One region of the Noviherbaspirillum sp. FW303-A3 genome, then DNA from elsewhere that is predicted to be linked to it. Evidence: predicted binding sites of a transcription regulator. Region 1 holds the regulator's gene; each other region holds the start of a gene.
What was found. Region 1 encodes sigma-54, which starts transcription at its own class of promoters, with help from an activator protein. Its sites were predicted from a motif close to TGGCANGNAANCTGCTTT; they were not measured.
Positions count from the first base shown of each region.

Region 2: AC3WOY_RS06485 (ammonium transporter) is a predicted target of sigma-54. The motif match lies at 958-975, and genes of this name have one in related genera.
Region 3: AC3WOY_RS18060 (CmpA/NrtA family ABC transporter substrate-binding protein) is a predicted target of sigma-54. The motif match lies at 925-942, and genes of this name have one in related genera.

Region 1 covers NZ_JBYTAZ010000001.1:3,431,413-3,433,609, forward strand. Annotated here, with positions in the region: gene hpf (ribosome hibernation-promoting factor, HPF/YfiA family) at 1-333, opposite strand, end outside; gene AC3WOY_RS16560 (RNA polymerase factor sigma-54) at 426-1,913, opposite strand; gene lptB (LPS export ABC transporter ATP-binding protein) at 1,933-2,197, opposite strand, start outside.
Region 2 covers NZ_JBYTAZ010000001.1:1,332,798-1,334,994, forward strand. Annotated here, with positions in the region: gene AC3WOY_RS06485 (ammonium transporter) at 1-907, opposite strand, end outside; gene aat (leucyl/phenylalanyl-tRNA--protein transferase) at 1,093-1,815, shown strand; gene AC3WOY_RS06495 (arginyltransferase) at 1,892-2,197, shown strand, end outside.
Region 3 covers NZ_JBYTAZ010000001.1:3,750,376-3,752,572, forward strand. Annotated here, with positions in the region: gene tsaD (tRNA (adenosine(37)-N6)-threonylcarbamoyltransferase complex transferase subunit TsaD) at 1-139, opposite strand, end outside; gene AC3WOY_RS18055 (ANTAR domain-containing response regulator) at 214-837, shown strand; gene AC3WOY_RS18060 (CmpA/NrtA family ABC transporter substrate-binding protein) at 1,165-2,197, shown strand, end outside.

The DNA.
Region 1 (2,197 bases):
AGTGTCCGGCATGCGCTTGAAGGATTCGTGCTGGTGGTCCTGGATCTTTGTCTTGTACTTCAGTACCTGACGGTCCAGTTTGTCAATCAGTGTGTCAATGGCTGCATACAGGTCTTCCGCAAAACTCTCGACATGAATGACATTGCCACGTAGTCGCAGATTCACTTCTGCTCTCTGTCTCTTTTCCTTTTCTGAAGGTTTTTCCACACCCAAGATGACTGCGATATCAATGACATGGTCGAAATGGCGGATGATGCGTTCCAGCTTGTTTTCCGTGTATTCACGAATGGCCGGTGTCAGTTCGAGGTGATGTCCACTGATTGTGAGATTCATACAGCGCTCCTATGGATGGCGTCGCTGGAGGTTCGCACGTGCCCGCGTAGTCGAGCTACGCCGAACACAGCAACTACACTACAACATGAAAGCTACAGGGATTTGCGCAGATTGACTGGAGGGATTTTCAAAGCTTCGCGATACTTCGCGACGGTGCGTCGTGCCACGACCATGCCTTGCTCCCCCAACATATCCGCAATTTTGCTGTCTGAGAATGGATTCTTGGGGTCTTCTGCTCCTATCAATTGTTTGATCAGCGCGCGGATCGCCGTCGATGAAGCTTCGCCCCCCGCTTCTGTGGCGACGTGGCTGCCGAAGAAGTACTTCAACTCGAACATGCCGTGGGGGGTCAGCATGTACTTTTGAGTTGTCACACGAGAAATAGTACTTTCGTGTAAACCCAGTGTATCAGCAATTTCACGCAAGACAAGAGGGCGCATGGCGACCGCGCCGTGGGAGAAGAAATTGCGTTGACGGTCGACAATCGCCTGCGCCACGCGCAGGATCGTGTCGAAACGCTGGCGCATGTTCTTGATCAGCCATTTGGCTTCCTGCAGCTGCGAAGTAAGCGACCCCTCACCCTTGCTTTGCTTGAGGATGTTGGCGTAGAGGGCGTTCACGCGCAGGCGCGGCATGACGTCATGGTTGAGGAATACCTGCCAGCCGTTCTTTGTTTTCTTGACAATGACGTCGGGGACGACGTAGTCGGAGGCATCCGAGGCGAACAGGGCGCCGGGGTGCGGATTGCACTGGCGGATCACATGTTGCGCTTCGCGCAGGTCTTCTTCGTCGCAGTCGAGCGCCTTCTTCAGCTTGTTGAAGTCGCGCTGCGCGAACAGCGCAAGATGGTTCTCGACGATCTCCAGTGCGCGGCGACGCGTCACAAGCGGAATCTTCGGGAAGCGGCGGATCTGGATCGCGAGGCACTCGGAGGCGTTGCGCGCGCCGACGCCCGCGGGCTCGAAGCTCTGCACGAGTTTCAGTGCGACGGCGAGTTCCTCGAGTTCGATCCCGAGTTCTTCCGGCAGGCGTGCATGGATTTCTTCGATCGGTTCGTCAAGGTAGCCGTTGTCGTTGAGCGCGTCGATGATCAGTTCGACGAGGGCGCGGTCGCGATGCTCGCGCACGGTGACGCGCATCTGCTCCAGCAGATGTTCACGCAGGGTGACTTCATGCGCCTCGAGCTGAGGGCGTGCGTCGTCGTCTTCCGGTGCCTTGGAGGTGCGTGCGACATCGTCGAAACTCCAGTCGCTGTCGCCCGAGCCGGCATCCGAACCTTCGCCGCCTTCAAAGCCGCCCTCGGGCTCTTCGGAAGAAGCGGGGGCGCTGCTTTCGGCTGCGGGCGCTTCCGGCGTGGTGCCATTCGCGCTTGCCGGCGCGCTGATCGCCCCATCCGCGAGCAGGCGGACGGAATGGTCGAGCGGGTCGTCGACGCGTTCCAGCATCGGGTTGTCCGAGAGGATCTGTTCCAGCTCCTGGTGCAGCTCGAGCGTCGACAGTTGCAACAGGCGGATCGACTGTTGCAACTGGGGCGTCAGCGCCAGATGTTGCGAGATTCGAAGTTGGAGTGTCTGTTTCATACGTTCTGGTCTTCTTCCATCACATCCGGAAGTGTTCACCCAAATACACGCGCCGCACCGACTCGTTCGCAATGATGTCGTCAGGACGGCCGCTTGCCAGGACAGAGCCCTGGTTGATGATATAGGCTCTGTCGCAGATGCCCAAGGTCTCCCGCACATTATGATCTGTGATCAGCACGCCGATGCCACGCTCCTTGAGGAAGCGTACGATACGCTGGATCTCGATGACCGCGATCGGATCGACACCCGCGAACGGTTCGTCGAGCAGCACGAAACGCGGGTTG
Region 2 (2,197 bases), 2.1 Mb from region 1:
TCCACTTGTTCTGCGTGAGCGTGAACATCCACACGAAGATCGCGCCCGCAATGCCGCCGGTGATCAGCGCGCCAAGCGGATGCATCAGGTCGGAGCCGGCACACACCGCCACCAGCCCCGCGAGCGGGCCGTTGTAGGCAAAGCCGGGGTCGTTCTTGCCGAGCATGACGGCCACCAGCGTGCCGCCGACCATGGCCATCAGCGAGTTGAGCGCGACCAGGCCGTTCATCTTGTCGAGCGCCTGCGCGCTCATGACATTGAAGCCGAACCAGCCGACGGTCAGGATCCACGCACCAAGGGCGAGGAAGGGAATATTTGAAGGCGGATGCGCAGCAATGGCACCGTCCTTCGAGTAGCGCCCGCGGCGCGCGCCGAGCAGCAGCACCGCCGGCAAGGCGGCCCAGCCGCCGACTGCATGCACCACCACCGAGCCGGCAAAGTCGTGGAATTCTTCCGAGAACGCCGCCTTCAGCCAGGCCTGGATGCCGAACTTCTGGTTCCACACGATGCCTTCAAAGAAGGGATAGACCAGGCCCACCAGCAGCGCCGTTGCAGCCAATTGCGGATAGAAGCGCGCCCGCTCGGCGATGCCGCCCGAGATGATGGCAGGAATCGCCGCGGCAAATGTCAGCAGGAAGAAGAACTTGACCAGCTCGTAGCCGTTCTTCTGCGCCAGGGTCGTGGCGTCGGAGAAAAAGTCGACGCCGTAGGCAATGCTGTAGCCGACAAAGAAATAGGCAATCGTCGAAACGGCAAAATCGACTAAGATTTTGACCAAGGCATTGACCTGGTTCTTTTTGCGTACGGTGCCAAGCTCGAGAAACGCGAACCCGGCGTGCATGGCAAGAATCATGATGGCGCCGAGCAGGACAAATAATGCATCGGCACCGTTTTTAAGCGCATCCATGAAAAACACTCTCCCTGTTAGTGTGCAAGATTGGTTTAATGCTCACGAATGAAGCAAAATCTATTCCATTTTGGTGCAAACAAGCAACTATTTGATTTACAAGTGGAAATTATTTTGACAACACTTCACCGCATTAAGATTGCACCGCTGCAGTGCGTTTTTGCAGCCCAGTTTGGGGAGCGCCAATGATCCCATGGCTGGAGACGGACTCGCCTTTTCCAGACGTGAGCTACGCGTTGACGGAAGAGGATGGCGCGCCTGGACTGCTGGCCGCAGGTGCCGACCTGTCGCCGGCCCGATTGCTGGAGGCCTACCGCCACGGCATCTTCCCTTGGTTTTCGGAAGGGCAGCCGATCCTGTGGTGGAGCACCGATCCGCGCATGGTGTTGTTTACTGAACGCCTCGCCATCTCGCACAGTCTGAAAAAAACATTGAAGAAAGTCCAACGGAGCATGGCGACCGACCGCAGATGGGAAATCCGTTTCGACTCGGCCTTCGAACAGGTGATGCTTGCCTGCGCCGCGCCGCGCAGGGATGGTGCGGGGACCTGGATTTCGGAAGACATCGTCCGCGGCTATGTCGGGCTGCACCGGCAGGGCTATGCGCATTCGTCGGAGGTGTGGCTGGACGGGCAGCTTGTCGGGGGCGCGTATGGGGTCTGCATCGGCAGGATGTTCTATGGCGAGTCGATGTTTGCACGCGTGACGGATGCGTCGAAGATCGCTCTTGCCTGGCTGGTCCACTTTCTCCGGACAAACGGCGTGGAGCTGATCGACTGCCAGCAGGAGACCTCACACCTCGCATCGCTCGGCGCGGTGCCGATCCCGCGAACGGATTTCGTCAGGCATTTGCGACAGGCAACCGCGCTTCCCGCCATCGAGGCGTGGAGCCCGGAAAACCCGTTTTGACCGAACCTGCAAAAGCCTTGCGCACCGGCGGCGCTAACAGTGTAAATTACGAATATCGTAGTCAGGCTTCACGCATATGACGCACCTAAAAGACCTGCCTTTTGCAACGCTGCAGTTTTATGCGACTGCCCCCTACCCTTGCAGCTACCTGGACGGACGGCAGGCGCGCTCCCAGGTGGCCACACCGTCCAACCTGATCAACGCCGACGTCTATTCCGAACTGGTCAAGAACGGCTTCCGGCGCAGCGGCATCTTCACCTACCGTCCGTACTGCGACGGCTGCAACGCCTGCGTTCCGGTCCGCGTGAAGGTCGAGGATTTCGCGCCGAACCGCAGCCAGCGCCGCGCCTGGAAACGACATGAAGCGATGGCGACCTGGGTG
Region 3 (2,197 bases), 320 kb from region 1:
CCAGTTCCGGCACGACGCCGCCGTATTCCTCATGCATCGCGACCTGCGAATGCAGGGCGTGCGCAAGGAGGCCGCGTTGTGTGTCGTACAACGCCAGGCCGGTTTCGTCACAGGAGGATTCGACGCCGAGGACAAGCATGGGATGGGAGGATGGATGGCAAGCTTCTTGCAAAGCCCTATTTTATAGGATTAGCGCACAGAGGTTCTCATACCATGAACGACTCCAAACAACTCAAGATCGTTGTCATCAACTCCCTCGTCGTCCCGGAAGGGGCGGACAGGGCGACGCAACTGCAGGCCGAGCGTGCCCGTGCGATCCGCATCGGCCTGCTCGAAAGCGGCTACAACATCCTCGCGGCGCTGCCGCCGGACGCCGACCTGGAAGAGCAGATCGCGCAGCTTCAGCCCGACGTGATCATCGTCGACGAACAGTCAGACGCCGCCCTGAAAAAGGTGGTGTCCGCCACGGCCAACGAGCGCCGCCCCATCGTCTGCTTCACCGAAGACAACGACAGGGAAAAGATGCATGCGGCGATCGAGGCCGGCGTCTCCGCCTACGTCGTGGCAGGCCTCTCTGCGGACAGGGTCAAGGCGGTGCTCGACGTGGCCATCGCCCGCTTCGAAGTCGACCAGAAACTGCGCCACGAACTCTCCGAAACCAAGCTCAAGCTGGCCGAACGTAAAGTCATCGAGCGCGCCAAGGGCTTGCTCATGGAGCGCCATCATTGCACCGAGGACGAGGCATACAAGAAACTGCGCCGCCTCGCCATGGACAAGAACCTCAAACTGTCCGAAGTGGCGCAGCGCATGCTCGACGTCGCCGATCTGCTCATCTGAGCGCCCTGTTTTAATGCAGTGCACGAAATGAGTGCGTAGATCCCTCTTAATCTGGATCAAATCTGTAGGAAACTGGCTGACAAACGTTGGCACACCACTTGCAATTAGGGATCAAGCGCCAATGGCGGCGCACCGATTGAATACCCCGTCCTGACCAATGTTGGTGAGGATGGTTTGGACAAAGGCGTCCGTTCACGCGAGTCTCGACTCGTGGTGACGGACGCCTTTCTTTTTGCCAGTTTCGAAATCACTCATGAGGACATCATGACTATAAAAGCATCCAAAACGAACCTGACTCGTCGCAGCCTGATCAAGGCAGGTGCCGCAATGACTGCGGGCGCCTTTGGAGGATTGGCCACGCAAGGCGCATGGGCGGCCGGCTCCGACAAGCCAGAGAAAGAAGAAGTCAAAGTCGGCTTCATTCCGCTGACCGACTGCGCTTCGGTAGTCATGGCGTCCGTACTGGGCATCGACAAGAAATACGGCATCAAGATCACACCGACCAAGGAAGCGTCGTGGGCGGCAGTGCGCGACAAGCTGGTCAACGGCGAACTCGACGCGGCCCATGTGCTGTACGGCCTGGTGTATGGCGTTCATCTCGGCCTCTCCGGTCCCAAGAAGGACATGGCCATGCTGATGAACCTGAACCACAACGGGCAGGCGATCACGCTGTCCAAGAAGCTGGCCGACAAGGGCGCGGTCGATGGCGCGTCGCTGGCCAAGCTGATGCAGACCGAGAAGCGCGAATACACCTTCGCGCAGACCTTCCCGACCGGCACGCATGCGATGTGGTTGTACTACTGGCTCGCGGCGCACGGTATCGACCCCATGAAGGATGCGAAGATCATCACCGTGCCGCCGCCGCAGATGGTTGCCAATATGCGTGTCGGCAATATGGACGGCTACTGCGTAGGCGAACCCTGGGGGCACCGCGCAATCATGGACGGCATCGGCATCACCGGCGTCACCACGCAGGACATCTGGAAGGATCATCCTGAAAAGATCCTTGGCACGACCGCAGAATGGGTAAAGAAGTATCCGAACACTGCGCGGGCGATGACCGCGGCCGTGCTGGAAGCCAGCAAGTGGATCGACGCCGGCCTGCAGAACAAGCTGAAGATGGCGGAAACCGTCGCCGACAAGTCCTACGTTAACACCAGCGTCGATGCAATCAACCAGCGCATCCTCGGCCGCTACCAGAACGGAATGGGCAAGACATGGGACGACCCGAACCACATGAAGTTCTTCAATGACGGCTACGTGAACTTCCCGTACCTGTCGGACGGCATGTGGTTCCTGACGCAGCACCGCCGCTGGGGGTTGCTCAAGGAAGACGTCGATTACCTGGCTGTCGCCAAGC